DNA from 4 places in the Kitasatospora sp. NPDC057940 genome. Region 4 is predicted to be linked to each of the others. Evidence: riboswitches for the same ligand, from Rfam matches in the RefSeq annotation. Region 4 holds a riboswitch; each other region holds the start of a gene.
What was found. A riboswitch is a leader RNA that binds a small molecule or an ion and turns the genes downstream of it on or off. The one in region 4 is predicted to bind cyclic di-AMP.
Positions count from the first base shown of each region.

Region 1: another riboswitch for cyclic di-AMP. It lies ahead of ACFVTF_RS17685 (transglycosylase family protein); the one in region 4 lies ahead of ACFVTF_RS38255 (transglycosylase family protein).
Region 2: another riboswitch for cyclic di-AMP. It lies ahead of ACFVTF_RS18500 (hypothetical protein); the one in region 4 lies ahead of ACFVTF_RS38255 (transglycosylase family protein).
Region 3: another riboswitch for cyclic di-AMP. It lies ahead of ACFVTF_RS00095 (M23 family metallopeptidase); the one in region 4 lies ahead of ACFVTF_RS38255 (transglycosylase family protein).

Region 1 is NZ_JBHVPH010000010.1:14,302-17,501, reverse strand. It holds gene ACFVTF_RS17685 (transglycosylase family protein) at 1-1,327, opposite strand, end outside; cyclic di-AMP (ydaO/yuaA leader) riboswitch at 1,314-1,474, opposite strand; gene ACFVTF_RS17680 (hypothetical protein) at 1,909-2,886, opposite strand.
Region 2 is NZ_JBHVPH010000010.1:212,161-215,360, forward strand. It holds gene ACFVTF_RS18495 (hypothetical protein) at 1-453, shown strand, start outside; gene ACFVTF_RS18500 (hypothetical protein) at 472-1,818, opposite strand; cyclic di-AMP (ydaO/yuaA leader) riboswitch at 1,821-1,987, opposite strand; gene ACFVTF_RS18505 (esterase/lipase family protein) at 2,278-3,200, opposite strand, start outside.
Region 3 is NZ_JBHVPH010000001.1:22,283-25,482, reverse strand. It holds gene ACFVTF_RS00105 (TetR/AcrR family transcriptional regulator) at 1-449, opposite strand, end outside; gene ACFVTF_RS00100 (alpha/beta fold hydrolase) at 518-1,345, opposite strand; cyclic di-AMP (ydaO/yuaA leader) riboswitch at 1,690-1,848, shown strand; gene ACFVTF_RS00095 (M23 family metallopeptidase) at 1,861-2,694, shown strand; gene ACFVTF_RS00090 (hypothetical protein) at 2,755-3,200, opposite strand, start outside.
Region 4 is NZ_JBHVPH010000058.1:8,913-12,112, forward strand. It holds gene ACFVTF_RS38250 (cytochrome P450) at 16-1,311, shown strand; cyclic di-AMP (ydaO/yuaA leader) riboswitch at 1,522-1,689, shown strand; gene ACFVTF_RS38255 (transglycosylase family protein) at 1,695-2,612, shown strand; gene eno (phosphopyruvate hydratase) at 2,880-3,200, shown strand, end outside.

The DNA.
Region 1 (3,200 bases), on a different contig from region 4:
GCAGGCGCACGCCCGAGCTCGGGTTGGCGGCCTCGACGTACTGGCCGCCGCCGATGTAGATCGCGACGTGGTAGACGCCGGAGTTCTGGCCGTTGTTGGACCAGAACAGCAGGTCGCCCGCCTGGAGGCTGTCCAGCGAGACGCGGGTGCTGGCGGCGGCCTGGTCGGCGGCGACGCGCGGGACGGAGACGCCCGCGGCGCGCAGCGCGGCCTGGGTCAGGCCGGAGCAGTCCCAACCGCCGTTGCCGGTGCCGCCGTAGACGTACGCCTGGCCGACCTTCGACTTGGCGAAGGAGACCGCGGCGGCCATGCTGCCGGTGGCGGCCGGGGCCGGCGCCGGGGTCTGGGCCGGGGTCTGGGCCTGGGCGGCCGGCTTGGAAGCCGGCTTGGTGGCCGGGGTCTGAGCCGGGGCCTGGGGCTGGGCGGCCGGCTTGGTGTTCGCGGCGCCGCCGTTGGAGGTCTGGCCGGACTTCTGCGAGCGGTCGAACCAGGTGAAGTCCGAGCCGGACTGCTGGGCCTGGCCGCCGTCCTTGAACGAGAGGCGCTGGCCCGGGTAGATGCTGTCCGGACCCTCGGTCAGGGTGCCGCGGTTGAGCTCGTACAGCCGCTGCCAGCCGCCCTGGAGGTTGTGCTTGTCGGCGATCGAGGACAGCCAGTCGCCGGAGGCGACGGTGTAGTCGTCGGCCTGGGGCTGGGCGCTGTTCTGGGCCTGGTTCTGGCCCTTCTGCGCCGAGGTGCCGTCGGTGGAGTCGGCGGGGGCCTGCGCCTGGTCCTGGGCCGGTGCGGCCGGCTTGGCGGGCTTCGCGGCCGGGGCCTGGGTCTGCGCGGGCTTGGCGGCCGGGGTGGCCGGCTTCGCGGCGGGCTTGGTGGCGGTCGAACCGGCAGCCGAGCCGGTGGTCGAGCCGGCCGAGGTGTCGACGGCGGCCGCGGCGCCGCCCTTGGTCAGGCCGGCCTGGACCGAGCACACCGGCCAGGCGCCGGGGCCCTGCGAGGCGAGGACCTTCTCGGCGACGGCGATCTGCTGGTCCTTGGTGGCCTGGTTGGCCTGGGGGGCGTACGCGGTGCCGCCGAAGGCGGCCCAGGTGCTGGAGGTGAACTGCAGGCCGCCGTAGAAGCCGTTGCCGGTGTTGATGCTCCAGTTGCCGGTGCTCTCGCACTGGGCGACCTTGTCCCAGGTGGCGACGGAGGCGGCGGAGGCGGTGCCGGAGGTGAGGCAGGGGATGGTGAGGCCGACGCCCGCGACGCCGACGGCGGCGATCACGCGTCGGGTACGACTGGACGGACGGGTGCCGTTGGTGGGCAGCATGAAGACGCAGTCCTCTCCCACGCCTGCGAGGTGAGCTGTCGGATTCGGGCTGGAGTTGCCCGGCCGCGCTGTGGGCGCGGCTTCACCCCTAGCCCTGGATCGTTCCGGGGAACGGTCCGGGGCGACTTACCTGTGGGTCCCCCGCTCCTGCCGTGGTGCGTTTTCGCGCTGCCAGGACATCCGACGGCAGGACTCGGCGTCGCGGATGAACTGGGTTCGTGTGGCCACGAACGGGGAGCACGTTAAGCAGACTTAAGTTCAAACTGCAAACACCTGTGACGCGCATCACGGTTTGGCGAGAACGGTCGTTCCCTTCGCTTTTCATGATCGGAAATGATCGATTTCCGGCAACACGGCGAAGGGTGCGCGCAACTGTCTGCGCTTCAGGGAGTGGGTGACGGTGGGTCGGGTCGCCCGGGGGTCCGCCCGTCGGGAAGGTGGCGTGTCCACACTGCGGGCGTCGGGGGGCGTGTCGTGCGATGGCGAACAAATATGGACAGAACGGACATCACGCCTATTCCCCCCTTAACTCCCTTACGGGACAAGCGGGAAGGGCCCGGAACGTAGCCGTTCCGGGCCCTTCCCGCGTGCGGTGACCGCTACTACTGGCCGGCCGACTCCTCGGCGGCGGTGTGAGCGGCGTGAGCGGCGCGACCGCCCCGGCCGGAGTGGTCGGCGTGGGCGCCCTCGGCGGCCTCCGCCGCCTCGGCCTCGGCCTGCGCCAGGGCCTCGGGGGAGGGCGCGGGCAGCGCGGCCAGGTAGGTGGAGGCGATCAGCTGGCCGACCGTCGGGTAGGCGCCCAGCGGCGCCGCGGACGGGCAGCCGGTCTCCTCGGCGGCCGTGGCGAGCAGCTCGGAGTCGGCCTCCGGCCCGATCACCAGCGGGGCCAGCGCCGGGCGCTGGGAGCCGGTCTCCTTGAGGTGGTTGACGGCCGCGGCGACCGAGCCCGGTACGTCGAGCGCGGCGGGCACGACCGGGACGGCCAGCCGGGCCGCCAGCAGGACACCGGTGATGCCGGCCGCGGCAGCGGCCTCCTCGCCGCCGACGGTGGTCAGCACGACGCCGTCCGCGGCGGTCGCGATGGCGAACAGCCGGGCCCGGTCGGCACGCGCCAGGCCGGCCTCGGACAGGCGCACGTGCACGGCCTCGGCGAGCAGCGGGTGCGGGCCGAGCACGTCGGTGACGGGGGCTCCGTACTCGGCGGCGAGGGCGTGGAGTTCGGTCAGGAATCCGTGCGGGCCGGGTACCAGCGGCACCAGGACCGGCGCGGGCAGACCGGCCTCGGCGGCCATGGCCAGCAGTTCGGCGACGGTGCGGTCGTCGCTGTCGGCGCCCTGGGCGGCTTCGCCCGGGAGGTAGCCGACGGCGGTCTGGATGCCGTTCTGCTCGCTGCGGACGATCGACAGCAGCTCCTCGACGACCGAGCGGGACTCGGGCCCGGCGGTCGCGGGCACGGCGAGCACCAGGGCCGGGGATCCGGCCGGGATCTCGGGGCGCTCGGGGCGACGGTGGCGCCCCCGCGCACGGGAGCCTGGAGTGCGGACGGGCAGTGGCGCGCCCGGGATGGCTGCGGTGCTCATGCCGGAGATCGTAGGACATCGGCCCGTCAGGCCTGCATTCGGCTGCCGTTCGGGTTTCACGTGGTCATGGCGGGTGCGCCGCGCTCCCGTCGTGTCCGGCCGGGCGGTTTGCCCGCAATCCGGACATATCTCACCCAGCCCTCGAGCGATCGCCGCTGGTTGCCCTGACGTGTCCGACGGGGCGTCGAGTTGCTTCTGTGGCGCGTGAGATGTCTCACAGCCAGGAGGTCGCCTGACGGAGGGTCACGAAGGCGCGACTCCGGGCGCCTGAAGATCAACATTCAGCGGGGAACCGCTCACGGCCGGTTATCGAG
Region 2 (3,200 bases), on a different contig from region 4:
GCACGCCGGCCCGAGCCCCGGCCGGCGGTGGACACGGCAGCCCCCACGGCGTCCCGCTCCGATCTGGAGGTGGTCCGGCTCGACCCGGACGCCGCCCCGCCCGGCGGCACCACCACCGTCCACGCCTTCATCGCCAACCGCGGCCCGGACACCACCGCGGCACCGTTCACCGTGCTGGTGACGCTGCCGCCCGGGGTCTCCCCGGAGGGCCCGTACTTCCCCGAGGACTGCGAGGTGCGGCTCAACGGCCGCCAGGTGCGCTGTGTCTTCCCGGCCGGACTGCCCCCGCTGCGCAGCGCGACCGCGCTGGTGCCGGTGCGCCTCTCCCCGGACCTGCCGATCGGCAGGCTCACCGGCGGCTCGGTCACGGTGCGCGGCGTGGACGACCCGGACGAGGGGAACAACCGGCAGCCGTTCGACATCACGGTGGTCGAGACGGCTCCCGGCTCCTGACCCGGAAGCCCCGAGGGCCTACCGGTACACGCGGACGTAGTCGGCGGCGAAGGTGATCGGAGCGGTGCCCTGCGGCGCCGGGTGGTACTTCCCCGCGCCGACCGACAGGTTGAGGATCAGGTACGCCGACCAGTTGGCGCCGACGCCCTTGCCGTCCGAGAACACCTTGGCGCCGTTGACGTACCAGTCGACCGAGGTGGCGCCGTAGTAGGTGCCGATGGTCACCCACTGGTCCTTCGCGACGGCGCCGGCGTCGGTGTAGTACTTGGGGTTGCCGGGGTTGACGTGGTTGGTCAGCTCCAGCAGGTTCGGGTTGTCGGGGTGGTACTCGAAGGAGTCGACCTCCCCGTTGCCGTTCTTCCAGGTCCAGAAGGCAGGCCAGGCGCCGGAGCCGGACGGCAGCTTGACCCGGGTCTCGGCGTAGTCGCCGGTCCTGACCTGGAAGCCCTCGCTGGAGCCCTCGGTGGTCAGGAAGCCGGTGTTCCAGGCCTGCTTGCCGTTCTCCAGCGTGGTGGTGCCGGGCGCGGCGGTGAAGGTGGCGACCCCGTTCGCGACGCTGACGTTGTTCTTGTTCAGCAGGTCGAGCTTGTTGTCGTCCGGGTTGTGGTTGCCGTACTTGTAGGCGGTGCTCTTGTCGCCGACCCAGCGCGAGCCCCAGCTGATCGGGCTGTTGAACTCGTCGGACCAGGTCAGCGACTTGCCGGCGACCGGGGAGGCGGGGGTGCCCGCCGACGGGCCGGCGGTGGCGCTCGGGCTGCTCGGGCTCGGGGTGCTCGTCGGGGTCGGCTTCGCGGTGGGGGTCGGGGTCGGGGTCGGGGTCGGGGCGGGAGTCGGCTTCGCGGTGGGCGCCGGGGTCGGAGTCGGAGTCGGCGCCGGGGTCGGAGTCGGAGTCGGCGCCGGGGCGCTGGAGACCACCAGCTGCTGCGAGGCCAGGTTGTGCCAGGCCCCGCCGAGGTCCTGCCAGAAGCCGAACTGGGTGTACGTCCCGGCCGGCAGGGCGCGCGCGCCGCTGGTGAAGGACAGGCCGCTCGGGCAGATCTGCACGTTGGAGGCGTTGCCCGGGAAGTCGAGGTTCGCACCGGCCGCGTTCCGGACGCCCACGCCGACGGTCTTCGCGGTGAAGCAGGCCGAGGAGTGGAGGGTCAGCGAGGCGGTGGCGGCCTGGTTGGCGACCATGGTCGCCGGGGCGAGTCGGTCCTGGGTGACGGTCGGGGTGGTGGCGGCCTGGGCGCCGGAGACGGCCGGCAGGCCGAGCAGTCCGGCGCCGGTGACGGCGAGTGCTCCGGTGACGGCGAGGGCGGCGTTGCGGCCCCGGTGGGAGGGGCGGGCGTGGCGCGGCGCGCGGCGCCGGGCAGGCTGGTGCATGGCGGTGTCCTCTGCGACGCCTGCGAGGTGAGCTGTCGGATTCGGGCTGAGGCAGCCCGGCCGCCGGTGGAAGCGGCTTCACCCCTAGCCACGGCCCGCACGCGGGAGCGTACGGGCCGGGCGCTGACCTTGGTTCCCCCGCTCCCGTCCGCTGTGGTGCTCGGTTGCCGGCCGACGGGTGGACAGGACTCGGCGTCCCGACGGCGGGGGTCCGCGAGGGCGGACGACGGTTGCAGGCTAGGCAGGCCGTGCGTGAACGGACAACCTGCCAGGGCCGGTTGTCGCACAGGTCACAGTGGTGTCGATCAACGACGCTGCGTGGTGGATCAGTTGGGACGGATCAGCGGAGCCGTTGAGCTGCCGAACGACGAATCGGTGAATCGACGGGCCTCGGGTCCACGGGCCCACGGGTCCACCGGTCCACGGGTCCACGGGTCCACGGGTCCACGGGTCCACGGGTCAAGCGAGCCAGTTGTCGACCTGGCTCTCGGCCTCCGGCGCCCAGGCGAGTTCCAGGTGGTTGAGGCCGGTGAGCAGCCGGGTGCCGCCGATCGTCGCGATGCCGGTGGTGTCCAGGGCGCTCGCGGTGAACACGATGCCGTCACTGGGCCCCCGGTTCTCGTTGAGCACGCCCGGGATGTCGGCGGACCCGCCCGCGAGCAGGTAGGTGCGCACCGACGCGGGGACGCCCGCCTGTTGCAGCGGCGCGATCAGCGAACCGGCGTCGATCGCCGCCTGGATGCCCTGGCCCGAGGTGTAGAAGCCCTGGCCGCCGTAGTAGGTGGTCCACCAGTCCTGGGCGGTGCCGTCCACCCCGTACCGGCCGTCCCAGCGGGCGAGCAGCTGGCGCTGGCCCGGGTAGCAGTCGTAGCCGCCGGTGGGCAGCACGCCGAGGCAGGGCTGCGCCGTGTAGGTGCCGTAGCAGGTCATGTAGAGGTGCGGGGACGGCGCGTTGGCGGTGCCGCCGCAGGCCGGCCAGCTCGCGAGGTCGAACGACCAGCCGTGCGCGTACACGTAGTCGAGCCCGCCGTTCGGGCCCCCGAGGGTGATCAGGCGGCGCACGTCGCCCGCGTAGGCCCGCCCCCAGGACGGGCGCACCGAGGACACGTACGCCCGGGCGGCGACCTCGCCCTTGCTCCACGCCACCACGTCCACCTGGGGGACGCCGAGACGGGCCCGGATCAGCGCGACGGCGTCGCCGACGGCCTGCGCCTGGAGCAGGTTGTCGCCCTGCTTGTGGGCGAAGCCGATGGCGAACACCCGGTGGCCGGTGCCGGCGAGGTACTGGGCGAGGCCGGTGGACGGGCAGGCGGAGGCGCCGCAGGTGCCGCTCTCCCCCGGGTTCGCCCAGGCGCGGTCGGCGTTGTCGTTGGCGCCGTGGA
Region 3 (3,200 bases), on a different contig from region 4:
GCGACGGAGCGGACGGTGCGGGCGGCGTGGATCGCCTCCGCGCCGTCGAGGCCGTACTCCCGCAGGACGGCGATGATCACCCCGACGAGCCGCCCGGCCGCGCGGGTGAGGTCGTCGTCCGGCTGCGGGGCCTGGGGGAGCGCGTTGTAGCGGTGCGGGTACTCGGTGGCGTACGCGTGGTAGGCGCGCAGGACGGTGTCGACGGCGTCGTCCCCGCTGCGGCCGACGGCGGCCTCGGCGAGCCGGTCGGCGAGTTCCTCGGTGACCCGGACGGCGATGAGCCGCCGCAGTTCGGCGAGGCCGCCGCTGACGTGCTTGTACAGCGACGGGGTGGCGACCCCGGCCCGGGCGGCGACGGCGGCCAGGGTGAGGGCCTCGGTGCCCTGCTCGTCGATGAGGGCGAGGGCGTGGTCGACGACCTGCTCGGGGGTGAGTCCTACTCGGGGCATGGCGCGGGCTCTCCGTCGGTGGAAGGGGGCTGATGTGGCGGGGCGGGGCTGACGTGGGCGGGCGGGGCTCAGACGAGTTCGGCGAGGAAGGGCAGCAGGGCGTCGGCGGTGGCCTGCGGGTTGTCGGCCATCGGGTAGTGCCCGGATCCGTCGATCATGACCTTCCGTGCGTCGAGCGCGGCGGCCTGCCGGTCGGCGACGGCTTCCGGCTTCGGGAAGTCGGGGTCCTTGCTGCCCATGATGACGAGCGAGGGGCAGCGCACGGCCGCGGTCCAGCCGACGGGCGCGGAGTCCCCGCTGACGTATCCGCGGGTGGCGGTCTTGCGGCCGGGGGTGCGCATGGCGGCGACGAGTCCGGCCACGTACGTGTCGAAGTCGGCGGGCTTGGCGCCCGGGTAGGCCAGCTTGCGGTGGTAGAGGCCCCAGAAGGCGGGGGAGTGGACGGTCAGGAAGCCCATGGCGCGGAGGGCACCGCGCAGGAGCGCGCCGGGCGGGGGGTTCTCGACGAAGGCGTCGACCAGGGCGATGCCGGCGACCCGCTCGGGGGCGTCGCCGGCGGCTTTGACGACCGTCGCGCCGGTGTAGGAGTTGCCGACCAGGACGGCGCGGTCGATGCCGAGGTGGTCGAGCAGGGCGAGGACGTCGGTGGCGATGGCGGCGGGGGAGTAGTCGTCCCAGACGATCGAGGATTCGCCGAAGCCGCGCAGGTCCATGGTGATGACCCGGCGGCCGGCGGCGGCCAGCAGCGGGCGGAGGTGCCGGTAGGCGGCGCGGGTGTCGAGCATTCCGGGGAGCAGCACGACGGGAGCGCCGTCGCCCTGTCGGGTGTCGTCGTAGGCGAGGCGGCCGCCGGTGACGTCGAGGTACTGGGTGGTGGGGGCGCTGGTGGCGTTCATGGCAGGTCTCCGGAGGGTTGCCGGTGCGGGCTTCGGCGCTGCCGCCGATAGCCATAAAGCTAAGGCTAATAGCCTTAGCCGTCAAGCCTTCGCGCCCTACGGAGCGGGGGAGGCCGGCGAAAGGTTTGCAGGTGAAGGGTCGTTCGTTGACGTCCGATCACGTGAGGTGGCGTCAATGGTGTTCAAAGGGGTCCAGGGGTGCCCAAGGGGAACAAAACGCCCGTCATGCCCCAGAATGCCCCGCCCGTCTCAGGTCGTCCCGGGCGAACGGCTTGGAATCAGGGCCTCCTAGGATTAACGTTTGATAACGCAGCGCGGTCGTCAACGCCGTACCCAGACGGCACCGTGCGCCGTCGCCTAATCCCGCCGACCGGCCTCCGGGCAGGTCAGGGAGCCGGGGAACCACGTTCCTTGGGGTGAATCGGCGGGGCTCCGGCCCGGCCGTAGGAGACCTTCCTGCTCCGAACCCGTCAGCTAACCCGGTAGGCGCGAAGGAAGGAAAGGAGCGCGCCTCCGTGGCGTCGACGCACACTCCGGCACACCCGGCCGGCCTCGCAGCAGGTACCCGGCTCCTCGACCACCCCGGCCCGGACGGCCCCGAGTACGCGGGCCCGGAGGTCGAGACCAACCGGCACCGGATGCCGCGTCAGGTCCGCGGGACCTCCCCGCTGCTCGGCGTCACCGCCGTCGCCGCCACCCTGGGCGCCACCGGCTTCGCCTCCGCCACCCCGGCCGCCGCCCCCGCCATCGAGACCCCGGACGAGACCCCGGTCGCCCTCTCCGCCGACCCCGGCCTCGCGCTCGCCGCCCGCATCCAGCTGCAGGCCGACAGCCAGCGCACCGCCGCCGAGGAGGACGCCCGCGTCCAGGCCGCGAAGGAGGCGGAGGCCAAGGCCGCCGCCAAGGAGGCCGAGGCCAAGCGGGCCGCCGAGGAGGCCGAGCGGGCCAAGGCCGCCGCCCTCACCCTGCCGGTGCGCGACTACCACCTCACCGCCCACTACGGCCAGAGCGCCCGTTACTGGGCCCACCTGCACACCGGCCTGGACTTCGCCGCGGACACCGGCACCCCCGTCTACGCCGTCGGCCAGGGCACCATCACCTCGGCCGGCTGGTCCGGCTCGTACGGCTACCGGATCGTCGAGACCCTGCCCGACGGCACCGAGATCTGGTACTGCCACCTCTCCTCGATCATCAAGGGCTCCGGCAAGGTCGCCTCCGGCCAGCAGATCGGCAAGGTCGGCGCCACCGGCAACGTCACCGGCGCGCACCTGCACGTGGAGGTCCGCCCCGGTGGCGGCGCCCCCGTCGACCCGGAGACCTGGTTCCAGCAGCGCGGCCTCAACCCCTGACGCACCCGCGAAGCCCCGGCCGCCGGAACCAGAAGGCACCGCGGCCGGGGCTTCGCCGCGTCACTCCTGCGCCGGGTCCGCCGGGTCCGCCGACTCCGAGGGGTGCGCGTCGAACTCCTCCTGCGCCGGCCCCGCCAGCCCCTCCATGCGGGCGTCGAACTCCTCCTGCGCGAGCCCGGCCAGGTACGCGTCGATCTCCTCCTGCCCCGGCTCCGGCGCGAGGTCCGGGAACTCCTCCACCAGCATTCGCGGCAGCCCGGGCACCGTCCACTCCCCGTACAGGTCGAGCGCGGCCTCCACCGCCGCCTCCTCGAACGCCCCGAAGTCCCCGGCCAGCTCGTCCGGCATCGGCCGGCCCAGCGCCGTCAGCTCGGCCAGGTTGCGGTAGCTGCGCCGCATCAGGCCCTGCTCCAGCAGCCGGCGCGCGCCGTCGGTGGCCATGCCGACCGAGATCACCCGGGTCGGGCTCCAGCCCTGCTCGTCCACCTCGTCCAGCCAGCCGGTCT
Region 4 (3,200 bases):
GGATACGGTCGACGCATGCCAGTGCAGCCCGATCCCACCGCCCCGCAGCTCTTCACCTGGGAGTTCGCCACCGATCCGTACCCCGCCTACGCCTGGTTGCGCGAGCACGCCCCGGTGCACCGCACGACGCTGCCGAGCGGGGTGGAGGCCTGGCTGGTGACCCGCTACGCGGACGCGCGGCAGGCGCTGGCGGACGGCCGGCTGTCGAAGAACCCGGCGCACCACAGCGAGCAGGCGCACCGCACCGGGCGGGTGGGAATTCCGGGGGAGCGCCAGGCGGACTTGATGACGCATCTGCTGAACATCGACCCGCCGGACCACACCCGGCTGCGCCGGCTGGTGTCGAAGGCGTTCACGCCGCGCCGGGTGGCGGAGTTCGAGCCGCGGGTGCAGCAGCTCACGGACCGGCTGATCGACGGCTTCGCGCAGCGCGGTTCGGCGGACCTGATCCACGAGTTCGCGTTCCCGCTCCCCATCTACGCGATCTGCGACCTGCTGGGCGTGCCGGCCGAGGACCAGGACGACTTCCGGGACTGGGCCGGGATGATGATCCGGCACGGCGGCGGCCAGCGCGGCGGCGTGGGGCGGGCGGTGAAGCGGATGCGGGCGTACCTGCTGGAGCTGATCCACCGCAAGCGGGCGGATCCGGGCGAGGACCTGATCTCGGGCCTGATCCGGGCGAGCGACCACGGCGAGCACCTGAACGAGAACGAGGCCGCCGCGATGGCGTTCATCCTCCTGTTCGCGGGGTTCGAGACGACCGTCAACCTGATCGGCAACGGCACGTACGCGCTGCTGCGCAACCCGGAGCAGCGCAGGCTGCTGCAGGAGTCGGTGGTGCGCGGCGAGACGGCGCTGCTGGACACCGGGATCGAGGAACTCCTGCGCTACGACGGGCCGGTGGAGATGGCGACGTGGCGCTTCGCGACGCGGCCGCTGTCGATCGGCGGGGTGGACATCCCGGTGGGCGATCCGGTGCTGGTGGTGCTGGCCGCGGCGGACCGCGATCCGGCCAGGTTCGCGGACGAGAACACCCTGGACCTGGCCCGTACGGACAATCCGCACCTGGGTTTCGGCCACGGGATCCACTACTGCATCGGCGCCCCGCTGGCCCGCCTGGAGGGGCGGAGCGCGCTGGCCACGCTGCTTTCCCGGCTGCCGGACCTGCGGCTCGCGGAAAACCCGGAGAACCTGCGCTGGCGGGGCGGCCTGATCATGCGTGGCCTGCGGGAACTCCCGGTCGAATTCACTCCGGAGACCCGCTCTCCGCACGCGCCGCCGGTCACGCCGACCGACGCCCCGACACGCTGACGACACGTCTCCGGCGGCTCTCGACGCCGGGTCTGAACCAGCATCAATCCGGACATACCGCCGCCGGTGGTAGGCGATTGACCACACGCCGTAATTTGTGTGTGATATCGGCGATATGAGCTTGTTATTGGTCTGATGATCTGTCTACTCTCCCTGGAGTTCGCAGCTGCGGACCTCGTGCGCGGAACGCCGAATCCTGCCCGCCGCGCCACGGGAAACCGACCAGACCCTGGGCAGGGGCGGGGGAACCAGGTTTGTTGCCGTTCCCCAACGGCTTGGGGTGAAGCCGCCCGAGCGGAATCGTTTCCGCTTTCGGCGGCCGGGCCACCTCCCGGTCCGAACCCGACAGCTCACCTCGCAGGCGTGCGGAGAGGGACCTCTTCATGCTGTTCGTTGGAACTGGCCGCCACCGCCGTCGCACCCAGGCCGAGAAGGCCATCGCCGTCGCCGGTGTGGCCGGCGTCGGACTCGCGATGCCGCTCCTCACCGCCACCGGCGCCTCCGCCGCCCCGGCCTCCACCTGGGACGCCGTCGCCCAGTGCGAGAGCGGCGGCAACTGGAGCATCAACACCGGCAACGGCTTCTCCGGCGGCCTGCAGTTCACGCCCAGCACCTGGAAGGCGTACGGCGGCACCTCCTACGCCCCGCAGGCCAACCAGGCCAGCAAGGCGCAGCAGATCTCGGTCGCCGAGAAGGTGCTGGCCTCGCAGGGCCCGGGCGCCTGGCCCGTCTGCTCCCAGAAGGCCGGCCTGACCAAGGGCGGCGCCCCGGCCTCCGTGGACACCTCCACGGACGCCAAGCCCGCCAAGCAGCCCGCCGCCAAGCAGACCCAGCAGGCGCAGGCCCCGAAGCCCGCCCAGCAGCCGGCCAAGCAGGCCGCCCCGAAGCCGGTCGCCCAGCAGCCCGTCCAGCAGGCCCCGCAGCAGACGCAGCCGCAGACCCAGGGCTTCTCCGGCAAGGCCGGCTGGGACGCCGACGCGAAGGTGTACTGGTACCAGAACAACGGCGCCTGGTACTGGACCAGCCACCAGAGCGTCTACCAGCAGTACGCGGGCCAGCCCGCCGCCCAGCCGCAGTCCGCGCCCCGCGCCGCGCAGCCCGCGCAGTCCGCCCCGGCCGCGCAGCCCGCCGCCGCGCAGGGCGGTCACGACTACACCGTCCGGGCCGGCGACACGCTGTCGACGATCGCCGCCGCCCAGGGCGTGTCCGGCGGCTGGCAGTCGGTGTACGACGGCAACCGCGGCACCGTCGGCGGCAACCCCAACCTGATCATGCCCGGCCAGGTGCTGCACCTCGGCTGAGCGGCCCGGGCCAGGAGCGGCCCGCGCCACGCGGGCGAAGGGGGACGGGACCCGTCCCCCTTCGCCCGCATTCCCCCGTATTCGCCCGCTTCGCTCGGGCAAGCAGGTGAACTACTGGTGGGTAGCCGGGCCACACGCTGAGACGGGACCGAGGCCAGCGCGGCCCCGGGGGCCGGGGCGGTTAGGCTCTGGTCGTAACGACTCCGCAATCGTCCCGCCGGCAGCACCCAACGTCAGCCGGACCCTGCTTCCGCAAGGAGATGCCTCGTGCCGTCCATCGATGTCGTCGTAGCCCGTGAGATTCTCGACTCGCGTGGCAACCCCACGGTCGAGGTCGAGGTCGGCCTCGACGACGGCAGCACCGGCCGTGCCGCTGTCCCGTCGGGTGCCTCCACCGGTGCCTTCGAGGCGCTGGAGCTGCGCGACGGTGACAAGAACCGCTACTTCGGCAAGGGCGTGGAGAAGGCCGTCCTGGCCGTCATCGAGCAGATCGGCCCGGAGCTGGTCGGCTACGACGCCACCGAGCAGCGCCTGATCGACCAGGCCATGCTCGACCTGGACGCCACCCCGGACAAGTCCTCGCTCGGC